Regions from separate parts of the Rhizobium sp. PRIMUS64 genome, predicted to be linked through region 1. Evidence: predicted binding sites of a transcription regulator. Region 1 holds the regulator's gene; each other region holds the start of a gene.
The links. Region 1 encodes LexA, which represses DNA repair genes until DNA is damaged. Its sites were predicted from a motif close to TGTTCNNNNTGTGTTCNG; they were not measured.
Positions count from the first base shown of each region.

Region 2: a site for LexA is predicted at 2,086-2,103, ahead of MOV76_RS02525 (ImuA family protein). Genes of this name have one in related genera too.
Region 3: a site for LexA is predicted at 2,241-2,258, ahead of MOV76_RS34200 (ImuA family protein). Genes of this name have one in related genera too.

Region 1 is NZ_JALBGX010000170.1:4,127-9,471, reverse strand. It holds gene MOV76_RS35050 (ComEC/Rec2 family competence protein) at 1-1,913, shown strand, start outside; gene lexA (transcriptional repressor LexA) at 1,894-2,613, opposite strand; gene MOV76_RS35040 (VOC family protein) at 2,812-3,708, shown strand; gene kdsA (3-deoxy-8-phosphooctulonate synthase) at 3,705-4,550, shown strand; gene eno (phosphopyruvate hydratase) at 4,797-5,345, shown strand, end outside.
Region 2 is NZ_JALBGX010000003.1:42,669-48,013, reverse strand. It holds gene MOV76_RS02530 (DNA polymerase Y family protein) at 1-1,352, opposite strand, end outside; gene MOV76_RS02525 (ImuA family protein) at 1,273-2,025, opposite strand; gene ligD (non-homologous end-joining DNA ligase) at 2,306-3,358, shown strand; gene MOV76_RS02515 (SOS response-associated peptidase family protein) at 3,421-4,194, shown strand; gene MOV76_RS02510 (AAA family ATPase) at 4,481-5,345, shown strand, end outside.
Region 3 is NZ_JALBGX010000158.1:3,343-8,687, forward strand. It holds gene MOV76_RS34190 (error-prone DNA polymerase) at 1-5, opposite strand, end outside; gene MOV76_RS34195 (DNA polymerase Y family protein) at 2-1,516, opposite strand; gene MOV76_RS34200 (ImuA family protein) at 1,437-2,192, opposite strand; gene MOV76_RS34205 (hypothetical protein) at 2,464-2,823, shown strand; gene dinB (DNA polymerase IV) at 2,840-3,937, shown strand; gene MOV76_RS34215 (neprosin family prolyl endopeptidase) at 4,380-5,345, shown strand, end outside.

The sequences.
Region 1 (5,345 bases):
CCGTCACCGGCACTGAGGCGCCGGAGGTGAAGCGGCCGCCGGGGCGCATAACCGCGATCGCCCGCGGCGCGGACGCGCCTTTCGAGATCGGTGATATCATAACCGGCAGGGCACGGCTGACGCCGCCAGCAGGTCCAGCGCTTCCGGAGCTCAACGACTTCTCCTTCGGTGCCTATTTCGATGGCATCGGCGCCAACGGCTTCTTCTACGGTGCGCCGACAAAGGTCGATTTGCAGGCAGGTCCGCAAGCGGCCAGATCGACGACGGAAGCGCTGCTCGAAGGTCTCTATCGGCTGCGCAGCGGTATCGGCGACCGCATAAGGTCGATCCTGCCCGGCGACACCGGCGCTTTTGCCGCTGCTCTGGTGACGGACGAGCGGCGCGCCATCTCGAATGAGACGACGGAGGCGCTGCGCCAGTCCGGTCTGGCTCATATCATCGCTATCTCCGGCCTCAACATGGCGCTGTCAGCCGGCATCTTCTTCGTCGGTTTCCGCATGCTGCTCAGCCTCTTTCCCGGTGTCGCCCAAGCCTATCCGACCAAGAAGATCGCTGCTGCCGGCGCGCTCATCGCCGTCACGGCCTATTTCCTGATCTCCGGCTTTGCCGTCTCGGCCGAACGCGCCTTCATCATGATGGCGATCATGTTGATTGCCGTCTTCTTCGACCGGCCGTCGATCAGCCTGCGCAATGTCGCTCTCTCGACGCTCGTCATTCTCGCCATTTCACCGTCCGAGGTCTTGGGTCCGAGTTTCCAGATGTCCTTTGCCGCGACATTGGCGTTGGTATCTGGCTACCAGCTGTGGAAGGACCGGCGCGTCCGCGAAAACGCTTTCCTGAAGCTGCCGGTTTTTCGGCCCGTCGTTACGGTTGCGGGTTTCTTCGGCGGCGTCTTCCTGACCTCGCTGATCGGCGGCTTTTCCACCGCGCTGTTTTCGATCGAGCATTTTCATCGCCTGACTGCCTATGGCCTGCCGGCAAACCTCGCGACGATGCCGATCATCTCCTTCATCATCATGCCGGCCGGGTTGCTGGCGATGCTGCTCATGCCTTTCGGTCTGGACGTTTTGCCTTGGAAGGTCGTCGGATTCGGCCTCGATCTGGTGATCGCGATCGCAAAGACGGTGTCCGGCTGGGGTGGCGACATCGGCATCGGCCGCTTGCCCGCTTCGTATTTCGCGATAGCCGTCGCAGGCTTTCTGCTGCTGACGCTGCTCCGCACCCGGCTGCGCCATATCGGCACATCGATCATCGCGGTGTCGACGCTCGTCCTCTTGCTTCTGCCGGTTCCCCGGCCGCCGGATCTGGCGATTTCGGAGGATGGTGGTCTCGTCGCAATCGTCGAGGCGGGGGCCATGGCTTCCAACCGTGGAAGACCGCCGGATTTCATCTTCGACCAGTGGCAGAGAGCGCTGGTCCTGCCGACGCATCACCCGCCGAAGATGCTGGATGGTCCTGTTCTTCCGCCGGAGGGAGAAGACCGCCGCGTCAGGCTTTCCCGCGATCAGCAGAACGAAGCAAGGTCGGCGATGCGGGCGGCTGCAGCGGCCGGTGAAGCAAACCGCTTTTCCTGCGTCAAGAAGGCCTGGTGCACATCAAGGCTTGGCAATGGTCACGTGGTTGCTGTCATCGACAATGCCGCCTATCTCGGTCCAGCATGCGACGCGGCCGATATCGTCGTGACGTCGGTCCGCCTGCGCTTCAACAGCTGCCGCTCAGGGGCGACGCTCTTCACCGGCGAAACGCTGCGCAGGACCGGTTCCGTCGAGTTGCGCTTCGCCGACGCCGGCCTGGAGGTCGCAACCGCATTCGATGCATTGTCGCGGCCATGGATGCGGCATCGCGCCTATGACTGGCGCAGCAACAGTTTTGCCGAATCTAGAATGCCTGATGTCAGTGATAGCGGCGAATGAGGCCGACGAGCTTGCCCTGAACCTTGACGCGGTCCGGCCCGAAAATCCGGGTCTCGTAAGCCGGGTTGGCCGCCTCCAGCGCGATCGAGGCGCCTTTGCGGCGGAAGCGTTTGAGTGTCGCTTCTTCGTCGTCGACGAGAGCAACGACGATGTCACCAGGACTTGCGGTGCTGCCGTTGCGAATAATCACGGTGTCGCCGTCGAAGATGCCGGCGTCGATCATCGAATCGCCCTTGACCTCGAGCGCATAATGTTCACCGGAACCGAGCATGTCGGCCGGAACGACGATGTCGTGGGTGTTGTTCTGGATCGCCGAGATCGGAACACCGGCGGCGATACGGCCCATGACCGGCACGGAGACCGAGTTGCCGTTGTCGGCGACGGGTTTTGCGGGAGCAGGAGTGGCGACCGGCTGCGGCTTGCCAAGGCTGCCCTCGATGACGCTGGGCGAAAAGCCCCGCCGGGGCTGAATGCTGGGGCTGTAGGCCTCCGGAAGCTTGATAACCTCGAGCGCACGGGCGCGGTTCGGTAGGCGGCGAATGAAGCCACGTTCCTCGAGCGCCGTAATCAGCCGGTGAATCCCGGACTTGGAAGCGAGGTCCAGGGCATCCTTCATTTCGTCGAAAGATGGCGGAACGCCGGATTCCTTCATGCGCTCATGAATGAAAAGGAGAAGCTCCTGTTGTTTGCGCGTGAGCATCGACGTTGTGACCTCGTGATTGAAACAAATCCAGAACAGACACTATATGTTCCATATGTGTTCCGCAAGTAGCTAAATTTCCGTAAAACTTGGCGCCAACTCGTTGAGATTTTTATTTTCATTCGCCGGATTGGGACACATCTCTTGCATTGAGGGGCGCGCCATCGCACATCTCTTGCCGTTTCCAGGAGGGATATCATGAACGAGCGTTCCGCCAAGCCGCACCCGCTGGATCATGTGGTGCTGCCCGTCGTCAATATCGATCTGGCGCGCGAGAGGCTTGGCAAGCTCGGCTTCACCGTTGCCGCCGATGCACGCCATCCCTTCGGAACGGAAAACGCCTGCGTCTTTTTTGCCGACAAGACCTATCTGGAGCCGCTCGGGATTGCGAGTGTCGAGGAGAGCGAGGCCTCAGCGCGGCAAGGCAATGTTTTCACCGCCCGCAACCGGGCCTTCCGCTTCCGCTGCGGCGAGGAGGGGCTTTCGGGGCTTGCTTTCGGCAGTAAGGATGCCGGCATCGATCATCAGAACTTCGTCGGCAACGGATCGAGCGCCGGCGAGATGCTGCAGTTCACCCGGCCGATGACGATGCCGGACGGTTCTGAGAGCATCGCCGGCTTCAAGCTGGCTTTTGCCGGCGACCTGCGAGCGCCCGATCTCTTCCTTTTCAGCGTCGAACGCGTCAATCCGCTGCCGGCCGACCGCGGCGCGCTGGAGACGCATGCCAATGGCGTCACCGGCATTGCCGAGATCGCGCTCTGCGCGCCTGATGCCGCCGCTTTCGGAGCCTTCGTCGGCCTTGCCGTGGCGCAGGCGGCAGTCGAGAAAACCGGTTTTGGCGTCAATGTTGCTGCTTCGAACGCGAAAATCAGCCTGATGACGCCGGAAGGGCTAGAAGCCTATTTCGAGATCGCCGGCTCATCCGCCGATCGCGGCCTGCGTGGCCGGGCAATCCTCTTCATTGTCGCCGATCTTGCCGTGACAGAAGCGCATTTGGCTGCTAACGGGGTGACATACACGCGCAAGAACAATCGCATTCTGGTGAAGCCCGCGCCCGGGCAGGGCACGCTCTTCGCCTTCGAGGAGACACGATGAGCACTGAGACGAATTCCGAAGTCAAGATCGGCGAAGGCCAAGGCCAGGTGACCTTTTCCAATACCGGCCGCCTGTCGCTGATTGCCGGTCCCTGCCAGATGGAGAGCCGCGACCACGCCTTCATGGTTGCCGGTACGCTGAAAGAGCTTTGCGCAAAGCTCGGCATCGGCCTCGTTTACAAGAGCTCCTTCGACAAGGCGAACCGCACTTCTCTTTCGGCTGAACGCGGCATCGGGATCGAAAAGGGCATGGAGGTCTTTGCTGACCTCAAGAAGGAATTCGGCTTTCCTGTCCTGACCGACGTTCATACCGCCGAGCAATGCGCGGAGGTGGCAAAGGTCGTCGACGTCCTGCAGATCCCGGCCTTCCTTTGCCGCCAGACCGACCTTCTCATCGCCGCCGCCAAGACCGGCCGCGTCGTCAATGTCAAGAAGGGCCAGTTCCTCGCTCCCTGGGATATGAAGAACGTCCTGAAGAAGCTCAACGCCAGCGGCAATCCGAACGTGCTGCTGTGCGAGCGTGGCGCCTCCTTCGGTTATAATACGCTGGTTTCCGACATGCGTTCGCTGCCGATCATGGCGGCGATGGGCGCGCCCGTTATCTTCGATGCCACCCATTCCGTTGCGCAGCCGGGCGGGCAGGGCGATTCCTCCGGCGGTCAGCGGGAATTCGTGGAAACGCTGGCGCGCGCAGCAGTGGCCACCGGTATTGCCGGCGTCTTCGTCGAAACCCACCAGGACCCCGACAATGCACCTTCCGACGGCCCGAACATGGTCTATCTCAAGGACATGCCGCGGCTGCTTGAAAAGCTGCTTGCCTTCGATGCGGTCGCCAAGGCTTGACGTTCAACAGCCTGACATGATCGTGCTATAGGCATGTCGCGAAAAAGTGTGCAGCGGTTTTGCGACAACGACATGCGGAAAGCCAAAGACCTAAAGCGTGGCAAGCGAATCTGAAAGATCGCGACGCTCTTTAGGCGAGATCCGAACGCTTTCGAAGGCTGGAAATTGCAGCATTGTAATTTGCACGCCTTCGACTAAGACAGGTTTCGAACCGACTTATCACCACCCACCGAGCAGGAAGAACCCATGACTGCAATCACCGATATCATCGCCCGCGAGATTCTCGATAGCCGTGGCAACCCCACCGTCGAAGTCGATGTCTATCTCGAAGATGGCAGCATGGGCCGCGCGGCCGTTCCCTCGGGCGCCTCGACGGGCGCGCATGAGGCGGTCGAACTGCGCGACGGCGGCAAGCGCTACCTGGGCAAGGGTGTCGAAAAGGCGGTGGAAGCCGCCAACACCGAGATCTTCGACGCGATCGGTGGCATCGACGCCGAAAACCAGATCCAGATCGACAATATCATGATCGAGCTGGACGGCACGCCGAACAAGTCGCGCCTCGGCGCCAACGCCATCCTCGGCGTGTCGCTCGCCGTCGCCAAGGCTGCCGCCCAGGCGTCCGGCCTGCCGCTCTACCGGTATGTCGGCGGCGCTTCCGCCAGCCTGCTGCCGGTGCCGATGATGAACATCATCAACGGCGGCGCCCACGCCGACAATCCGATCGATTTCCAGGAATTCATGATCCTGCCGGTCGGCGCCGATTCGATCGCCGAAGCCGTGCGCATGGGTTCGGAA
Region 2 (5,345 bases), on a different contig from region 1:
AAAATCCGCTCAGGGCCATCGGCCCGTTTGACCTTGCGGCGCTTGCCACGCCAGGTGATGGAGACCGGCGGCCGGTCCGGCAGCAAGGCGATCGCCTCGATCAGCTCCGGACGGGCCAGCAACCGGACCGGCCGGCGCCAATGGTTGACCCAGGTGACTTCGACCGGATCGGCCGCGGCACTGATCCGCTGGACGGAGCGCTCCGGCACATCGGACGCAACGGGCGCCACCCGATAAACGCGCTGGCCACGGTTGCCGTAGATATCGATTAGCGGCGTCACGTCCGTGATTTCGTCCTCGACCAACGACGAGGATTTCTGGCGCTCCTCCAGCGGTTCGGCCATGACAGCGACCAGGGTGAGCTTCTCGATCCCGAAGCCGGGCTCGATCTTTTCCGTCCGGTCACGAAACAGCTTTGTCAGCCAGGCGACATCGCGCACCGGCTTGACCGTCCCGGCGCGGATTGCCTGCCGCGTTCCGTCGACCTTCTCGACGATCAGATCCGCACGGCGAACGCCAAGACCGCGCTTTTGCAGTTCCTCGATCAGTTGCACGACCAGTCGTGAGACATATTTGTTGATCGTCTCGGAAGCACCGATCGGCTCGGCAAAGACGCGGCTGACCTCGACGAGCTCGGCGGTACGGATCGGATCGATCGGCTCGCAGATACGGCCGAACATCTGATCGAGCCGCCGGCCGATCTCCGGCCCGAAGCGAAGCGTCAGCGGCGCGCGCGGCGTATTGGCCAATTCGCCGATGGTCTGGAAGCCGAGCGTGCGAAGGTCGCTGACGACCGCGCCGGGAAGGCGAAGCAACGATATCGGCAGCTTCTCGACGGCGCGCACGGTCTCGCCGATCGGCACGATGACCGTCTCACGGCTGATGGCACGGGCACAGGCATGCGCCGTGCCCCAGGTGTCGGCGACAGCGATGCGGGGCGTGAGCTTTCTGGCCAGGAACTGGTTGGCGATCCTCGTCACCATCGGCAGTTCGCCACCCTGCAGGTGATCGGCGCCTTCAGTATCCATGACAATGCCATCGATCCCATCGACCGCGACGATCGGAGAATAGAGCGTCAGCGCCCAAAGGGTAATGCGTTCGAGTGCTGCGGCATCCGCCGCAGGATCTGCATCGACCAGCATCAGACCGCGAAACAGCGCCTGCGCTTTGGCAGCCGGCATGCCGACATGGACGCCAGCTTTTCGGGCGGCGGTGTCTGCGGCCGCTACCCAGCGTTTCGAGCCGCTCCTGGCGATCACGGCGATCGCCTGTTCAGGCGGAATAGACGGATCGGCGCGACGAATGCGATCCGTCGGCAGATCCGGGAGATAGATCGAGACGACCCTTGTCATCGCACGCCCTCACGAGAAACTCAGCACATTCACCCGCTTTCACGCGCATCAGTTCCAGCAACCACTGGGCCCTGCCGACACCCGGCACTGGCAGCTCCTCCGACGGCATGACGCTCACCCGCCACCTCGTGGTCGACGCCGTCGGCTGCCCGAAATCATTCGCCTCCGTTTGCCTGCGCCAGCGTCGGACGGCGAGCGCCATCGTCCCTGTTTTCTCGGCCGCCAGCTGTAGCCGGCGGGAGCCGACCATGGGCAATCGGACAAGTTCACCAACGACGGCGCCAAGGCCGCCGAAGGACAGCCCCTCCTCCATATTGGCGAGCACGTCCTCTTCCTTGTCGGACTCGACAAAGATCACCCGGTCGGCATGGAGGCCGACCTCAGCGAGTGCCGGAAAAAACAGGTCCGGCCGCGTCAGGCACCAGACGATCGGGCCTTTGGTGCGCGCTGCGATGCCGGCGGCGAAAAGCGCTGCCGCCGCACCATCCACCGTGCCCGACCCGCCACCGGCGAATTCGTGCAAGGCGCCATAGGCCAGACCACCTCCCGGCAGGACTGCATCGATTTCCGGCACACCGAAGGAAAGACAGCCGGCCTTTCTGGCTGACACGCCCTCCAGCGAAGCGATGCGCTCGCGCAGATCGGAAATCACCCGTTCACGGGCAGCAGTCATCGTTCACGGCTCCCTTAAAGGTCGTGTTGGCGGCCGACATCATGTCGATCAAAATGCGGATGTTCCCTATCTGTTCCCGCCGACTTGAAGAGTCAAGCAACCGGAGGATGGGAATATTATCCTGAACATTAGGAATCGCACGAATACCCAAGAGAATCAGGTGGGTAGCGGCTGGAGGTTTTTTTCGGAGCGCCTGCGAGTGCTACTCCCTTTGTGTGAATTGCGGGGACAAGTCGGCATCGTCACAGTGTCTTTAAGATTTTTCTGCTGAACTGTCGGCATGACCAGGCCTCCGAGATCAAAACCCCTCCTTCGTGATACCGAGGCTCCGATCCGCTCAAAGCCGCGAGGCAAGCGAAATCCGGCCCAGCCACAGCTGCCTTTCGATCCGATGCCAGACCGCGTCGAACCTGCGTTGGCGCAATTGAAGAGCCATCCTCCAAAAGGGAAAGAATGGAGTTGGGAGCTGAAATGGGATGGCTATCGCCTGGCTGTTCACATCGAGCCTCAAGGGATAAGGATTCTCACCCGCGGCGGCCATGACTGGACGCACCGATTTCCGGCGATCGTAGAGGCCGCCCGGGCGCTCGGGCCGGCGACGATGATCATCGATGGCGAGGCCGTCGTGCTGGACGCAGAGGGCCGGCCGGATTTCGGGCTGCTGCAGCAATCGTTGGGCGCATCCGGCAGACAAGCCGGTAACCGGGCGTCTGACGCCATCTTCTACGCTTTCGATCTCATCTATCTCGACGGACACGATCTGCGCGGTGTCGAATACCGATCGCGCCGGCATCTTCTCGATGACGCGTTGAACGGAAAAGACGGTGCTATTCGGCCGTCGGAAACATTCGACACCGAACCAGCCGTCCTGTTTGAGCATGTCTGCCGCCTCGGCCTGGAAGGCATCGTCGGCAAACACCTCGATCGTCCCTATATTTCCGGCCGAACCGGGGATTGGGTTAAGATCAAATGCGTCCACAGCGAGGCCTTCTTCATTGTCGGCTATGAGAGGTCATCGGCGTCCCCTGCCGGCTTCGGCTCGTTCGTGCTTGCCGCCTATCGCGGGAGCAATCTCGTCCACGTCGGAAGCGTCGGCACGGGTTTCAAGGAAACCGAGGCCATCCGATTGCGGAAGATGCTGGACAAGCTGCGCTGGAAGCGAAAGCAGCCGCCCCTGCCCTATTCCGGAAGTGCCGATATCGTCTGGGTCGAACCGACGCTGATTGCCGAGATCGAGTTTCGCGCCTGGACGACAGACGGGAAACTCCGTCATCCATCTTACAAGGGTTTGCGAGAACGGCAGGACAATGCCGACGTCTTCCGGCTCGACTAGCGAAATCAGCGCCATACGCTAGATTGTCCTCCACTGAGCTCAAGCGGAGCAGATGGCCCACAATGTGTAACCTTTATCGGATGGAAGACAGGGACTGGGTCGCGAAGTGGGCCCAGGACGCCGAAAGCCTGATCAACCTGATGCCGGCCTACCAGATGAACCCCGATCAGATGGGGCCGATCGTCCGCAACACCGCCGACGGGAAGAAACAACTGGTCCATGCACGCTGGGGACTGCCCTCGCCGCGCTTCACGCTCGAGAAGTCCGCCAAAGCCAAGGCCGAGAAACTTGCGGCCAAGGGCAAGCCATTCGATCTCGAAGAACTGATCCGGATGGAGGCCGACCGCGGCACGACCAATGTGCGCAAGCTCAATTTTCCGCATTGGAAGCGATGGTTCGGTGTCGAAAACAGATGCCTCGTCCCGGTCACCAGTTTCGCCGAGCCGGATCCTGCCAGCCAGGAGCAAGGCGGCAACGTGCCGAACGCCTGGTTCGCCCGTGACGCAACCAAACCGCTGATGTTCTTTGCCGGCATCCATGTGCCGCAATGGCAGAGTGTCCGAAAGGTCAGGGACGGGCTGACGACCGACGATCTCTATGGGTTTTTGACCACGGATCCCAACGACCTGGTGAAGCCAATCCATGGAAAGGCGATGCCGGTCGTGTTGCTGACGAAGGAGGAGACGGACACCCGGATGCGGGCGCCATGGGAAGAGGCCAAGGAACTGGCCCGCCCGTTACCGAATGACGCGCTGATCATCTCGTCCCGCGAACCGTACGGATCCACGATCGTTTCGAAATCCGGAGAGCTGGTGGAGCAGGGCAGTCTGCTTTGACGCCTGAACTCAGAGCTTGAATGTATCGGAAAACGAAAAAGCCTGCCGCGGGAGGAGGTGCGGCAGGCTTTCCAAGAGTTGAACAACGGCTGGGAGGGACGATGATTTCCATTTCGATACGGCGATTTCCGTCGACACCGGACCTTGCGGCTAGCCTTGTTAGTTGAACGATCGACGCGTAGAGTTGACGAACTCTCTATTGACGTACCAAATGGGTTAAGCCTGTGATGACAGGCTGATTCTCGGTAGAAACCTCTTCAGGCGACCAATGGCACGCGGCGAATTGATGAAAAAATTGCTGGCAAGCTACGGTCGGGACGACGAGTTCCGCGCCGTTGCAGAACAGATCATCACAGAAGAGGAAAAGAAGAACAATCTGGCGTTGGCAAAGACCTTGAGGAAGACGCTTGAGGGTGGGACAAGCCGTCCATCCCCTCCGAAAGCGCTCGCGCCTCTCCTTCCTTTTCCGGAGGCGGCATCCGACTTTATAGAACGGATCGAGCCTCAACACACTAAGGGGGATATTGTCCTCAGCGCAATGAACGTTCGTGTGCTGCTGGGCTTGGTCAAAGAATTTCGGCGCGGGGAGGACCTTCGCCGCCATGGGTTGCAGGTCCGCTCGAAGGTGCTTTTCTGTGGGCCACCTGGTTGCGGCAAGACGCTTTGCGCAGAGATTTTTGCAGCGGAACTCGGTCTGCCGTTCTTCGTCGTCAAACTCGACAGGCTCATTTCATCCTATCTCGGTGAGACGGCTTCCAATATTCGCAAGATTTTTGAGTTCGCGCGCAAACAGCCCTGCGTTTTGTTCTTCGACGAGTTCGACGCGCTTGCTCGAGCGCGCGACGACAGCGGTGAGCACAATGAGCTGCGCCGGGTCGTGAACAGCCTTTTGCTGTTCATAGACCAGATCAGGCCCAAGGGTTTTCTGATCGCGGCTACGAATCTGGACCAGGCACTTGATCCCGCGGTTTGGCGCCGATTCGACGAAGTCGTATGGTTTGAGCGGCCTGATCGCAGAATGATTGATCGCTTCCTGCGTATGAAGTTCAAAAACGTTGCCACCACGTTCGAGCCCGCAGCTTTCATCCCGTCGCTTGAGGGCTATTCCTACGCGGAGATCGAGCGGGTTTGCATTCAGGCGATCAAGTCGA
Region 3 (5,345 bases), on a different contig from region 1:
CTCATGCGAACATCCCGTGGATAAACCACCGATGGGAACCGGTCTGCGGATCAACGCCGTCACCGGAACGGTAAATCCAGTAGCGCTCACCCGCCTCATCCTCGACCGTGAAATAGTCGCGGACGGCCGTCCATTCGGATGTTCGCTGCCACCATTCTCCGAATATCCTCTCAGGACCATCGGCACGTTTGACGCGCCTGCGTTTGCCGCGCCAGACGAAGGACACAGGAGGATGGTCGGGCAGCAGGGCGATTACCTCAATCAGCTCCGGGCGATCCATCAGGCGCACCGGCCGGGGCCAGGTCAGCGGCCATGTCCGCCCGTCTTCATCGGCGACCGGCGAGATGCGCTGTACTGAGCGCTCCGGCACATCACTGGCGACTGGGGCTTGCCGATAAATGCGGTGCGTTCCCCGGTTGCCCAGTACATCGATCAGGGAGGTGATATCGATGCCAGTGGCCTCCACGAGACTGGAAACGATCTGTCTGTCGTTCAGCGGCTCCACCATAGTTGCCGCAAGACTGAGTTTCTCGATACCAAAGCCGGGATCGATCTTCTCGATGCGATCATGGAGGATTTTCGTCAGCCAGGCGACATCTCGCACGGGCTTCGCCGTCCCTGCTCGCAGTGCCTGAATCGTGTTGTCGACCCGATGGACAATCAGGTCGGTGCGCCGGACACCTAGCCCCTTGGCCTGCAGTTCGAGACAGAGTGCTGCCACAAGCCGCGAAACATACTTCGCAATGGTTTCCGCAGTGCCGATTGGTTCGGCGAAGGCACGATGGACTTCGATGATCTCAGGACAGCGGATCGGATCAATGGGTTCGGCGACGCGGCCGAACATCTGGTCGAGACGACGGCCGATCTCTGGGCCGAAGCGCAGGGCAAGCGGCGCACGAGGTGTCGCAGCCAGCTCGCCGACGGTTTTAAAGCCGAGCGTGCGTAGGCTCACTATCGTCTCGGCGCTGAACCGCAGCGACGACAGGGGAAGTTGCGCAACGGCATCAGCCGTTTTCCCAGCCGGAATGACCTTGGTTTCCGCCGTCATAGATCGGGCCAACCCGAACGCCGCTCCCCAGGTATCGGCAATGACAGCACGAGCTGGCAGACCGCGTGCGCGAAACCGGTTCACGAGACCGGACAGCATTAGCTCTTCCCCACCTTGCAGGTGGTCGGCCCCTTCCGTGTCCATGACGATGCCATCAGGAGGATCGGTTGCCACAACCGGTGAATATTGAGACAGCGCCCAGATCGTGAGGCGTTCGAGTGCAGCAAGATCGGCCGCCGGATCGGCGTCAACCATATGCAGACCCTGGACAAGTGCCTGTGCTTTTGCGGCTGCCATGCCAACGTGCAGGCCGACCATTGCTGCATTCTGATCGACAGCCGACAGCCAGCGTTTCGAGCCGCTCCGTGCGACAACAACGAGCGGGCTCTCAGCCGGTATGCACGGATCGGCGCGTCTGATCCGATCCGTTGCCAGTGTCGGCAAAAAGACTGATACGACCCTGGGCATCGCATGCACCTATTTCAAAATCCGCACTTTCACCTGCTTTGACCCTGATCAATTCCGCCAACCACCGCGCCCGGCCGATGCCTGGAACCGGAAGCGGCTCCGATGGCAGGACGGATATTCGCCACCGCGTTGCCGCCGCTGTTGGATGTCCAAAGTCTCCGGCCTCGGTCTGCCGCCGCCATCGACGGATCACCATACCGATGGTCCCGGACCCTTCGGCGGCAAGTTGAAGGCGGCGCGAAGCTACCATCGGCAACCGGACCAATTCGGCGACGACGGCCCCAAGTCCTCCGAACCGCAACGCCTCTTCGCAGGCTTCGAGCACATATTCCTCCCGGATCGCTTCGACATAGATGACCCGATCTGGATGAAGGCCGACCTGAGCAAGCGCCGGGGCGAATAGGTCGGGACGAGCTAGGCACCAGACCACCTTGCCCTTCGTCCGTGCAGCGATCCCTGCCACGAACAGGGCAGCCGCAGCCCCGTCGACTGCTCCTGCTCCGCCTCCGGCAAATTCGTGCAACGCCCCGTAAGCCAAACCGCCACCCGGAAGGTGCCCGTCGATGTCGCGAACACCGAACGGCAAGACCGTTTTGGCACGGGCGACCGTCCCTTCGAGGTGCTGGATGCGATCTCGAAGATCGGAAATGATGGCGTTCGCCGCGTTCTGCGCCATACGGAGCCCTTGCCAAAATCAGGTTTTCATCGCGCTCAAAAGCGGATATGTTCTTTGTTTGTTCCTTATCGGAATGTGAGTCAATGTGCGTATTCAGGCGAGCGTTCAGCGAACTGCAACCTGACAAATATCGCTTGAGCCGAAGAACGAATGGATTCAACCGCCTAACAACGGAACAGCCACAGCCGCTAAAATGTCATCGATAAGAAAAAATACCTAAGATGAACTAGCCGTGGTTCGTCCGATGCCGGGTTGAAGAGGAGAAAATCCAATGGCAGAGAATGTGGCCTCTTTCGACGAAAACCTGCAGAAATTGGTGGTAACGCCATTTGACACCACCGCCGAAGAACTGCGCATCGCAGCGATTGGATCGAAGATCGAGTTTGCGAAGAGTGAACTTCAGACGGTCCAAACATATATAGACGTTGTCTACGCAGGAAGGGTCAGGGTGGCGACCGATGACGGCAGTGAGCTGCCCATCGACTGTCTGGCGCATCTCGGGAGCGTCCTTTCAAACTACGAGCAAATGTTGTTCGACCAAATTGCGGACCTTGAATATCAGCAGGAGATGCTGCGCTTTCCGCCAGACAAGGAAGAGGACCTCGAAGATGATGGAATCTCGGATAATTAAGACGCCTGATTAAACCATGGATGCGACACGCGACAACGGCAATCGACAGCGCAAGGTAATTCATGTGGACATGGATGCCTTTTACGCCTCCGTCGAGCAGCGCGACAATCCCGATCTCCGCGACAAGCCTGTCGCCGTCGGCGGGTCGGAGGCCCGTGGCGTCGTTGCTGCGGCAAGCTACGAGGCTCGCAAGTTTGGCGTCCATTCCGCAATGCCGTCGGTTACAGCCAAGCGCAAATGTCCCGATCTGATCTTCGTCAGGCCCCGTTTCGATGTCTACAAGGCGGTCTCGCAGCAAATCCGGGAGATATTCGCCGAATACACGCCGCTGATCGAACCACTATCGCTCGACGAAGCATATCTCGATGTCACCGACAATCTGAAGGGCATGGAAATCGCGACTGAGATCGCGCAGGAGATACGCGCCAAGATCAAGGCAGCGACCGGGCTGAACGCATCTGCCGGAATTTCATATAATAAGTTCCTGGCGAAAATGGCGAGCGATCTCAACAAGCCAAATGGACAGGCGGTGATCACTCCGAAGAACGGCCCGGCGTTCGTGGAGAACCTTCCCGTCAAGAAATTCCATGGCGTCGGCCCAGCAACTGCGGAGAAGATGCATCGACTTGGCATCGAGACCGGTGCTGATCTTAAAGCCCGCAGCCTCGACTTCCTGATCGAACACTTCGGGAAGTCTGGACCCTATTTCTACGGCATTGCACGCGGGATTGACGACCGACAGGTCAAGCCAAATCGCGTCCGGAAATCCGTTGGCGCGGAAGATACGTTTATGGCCGACATTCATTCGTTCGATCCGGCCCGGGCGGGCGTCCAACCTCTGATCGAGAAGGTTTGGACTTATTGCGATGCCAACGAAATTAGCGCCAAAACGGTGACGCTGAAGGTGAAGTACGCCAACTTCTCTCAGGTCACGCGCAGCAAAACCGTGGCGCTGCCGTTTGGATCACTCGCTGACCTGGAGAATGCGGTGAACTTGCTTCTGCAGGCGATCTTTCCGGTCAGCAGAGGCATCAGGCTGCTTGGCGTGACGCTGTCGTCGTTGGAGCGCAAGGCAAGCCAGCGGGAACTACCACAGCTTCTCCTGTTCACGTAGCCGGTGCCAACAGTCACTTGCCCCGTTCCCTGTCATCGTAGCCCGACCATCGCGTTTACGACCTTCTGTGTGTCCGAACCACGAACGAAGCTACGCTCCGCACCCTATTCGAGAGACACAAAACCAATTGTTGCAAAGCGCTTGCGTACTCAAACAAAAGCGCAAAATCTCACGAGAAATCATCTTCTGAACACCTCTTTCGACCCGGATAGCACGTTCCGCACGGTTGTATTATCAAAGAAATACTGTAAATTAAAACCTTAACGTTCATGCCCCAAGCATTCTAATTTGTCGAATACTGTCGCCTCTCGCACGGAGAATGGCGTTTACATTCGCACGCGCCGGAGCGGCCTGAGGGCGCTCCGCTAGCTTTGGAGTTACTTTCGCCGAACCAGAATTTTTGCAGCGACATTCACGCCCATTATTTGCGGAGGATAATGAAATGGCACGTCGGACCGTCGTAAAAAAAACTACGCTTACACAATATCCAAGAGCCAAGGACATATCCGGGCTGAAAAGGCAAAAGGAGCGGTCCGAGAATGGCGACGGCAGATATGAAGGCGAAATTCGGGATTATTTTGAGCGGCGGCGAAAGCGCCTCGAAATCGCGGCGACGACCACAACACCGTTCGGCCAAACCATCGACTGGATGCCCATCAATTCGCAGCCCAGCCTCAAGGGCACCAAGATCGCCGAGCCACCAGGAGAGAACGTGCTGATCGTCATTCCGAAGGGCGAACGCATAGACAGCTTGGCGCGTTTCGAACTTGAAGAGGATAAGGCCGAGCGGGGCCCGGCGGGAACCGTGCCCTTCCTGCGGAAAAATCTCGACGGTTTAAGCTTCAGGCACTCGTTGCGCCATTTGCTCGCCCGCTACGAGAATCCTGGCAAACAGCTGGTCTTGATGAATGGACACCTAGTGCCGCCTCCCAGCGTCGACGGACCACATCGGTACGCATTCACGTCACAATCGCGGCTTTGCTTTGGCGGCGAAGGTGTCCTCTCCGCATTCGACCCCTATTGCGAAAACAGCGACGATTTCTCGCTTATGCAGATCGCTGTCACCAATAGCGACTTAGGTTTTTTGCAGACTGTCGAAGCGGGCTGGCAGCAACGCAAGGACAGCTACGGCGATTGGCACCCACATCTGTTCCTTTACTACACGACCAACGGGTATACCGACGACGACGATGATGTCGGTGGCTACAACGAGGACGTAGATGGATGGGTCCAGTATGACGACCGGGTCCATCCTGGTGCCCTCTCAAGCCCCAATAGCACACGAGGCGGTGCCCAGTTCTGCATGCAGATCAAGTTCCAGCTCTACCGCGACAATTGGTGGTTCATGTGCAATGGACGATGGCTGGGATATTATCCGGCGCGACTTTTTATGGGCAACAAAAGCGTC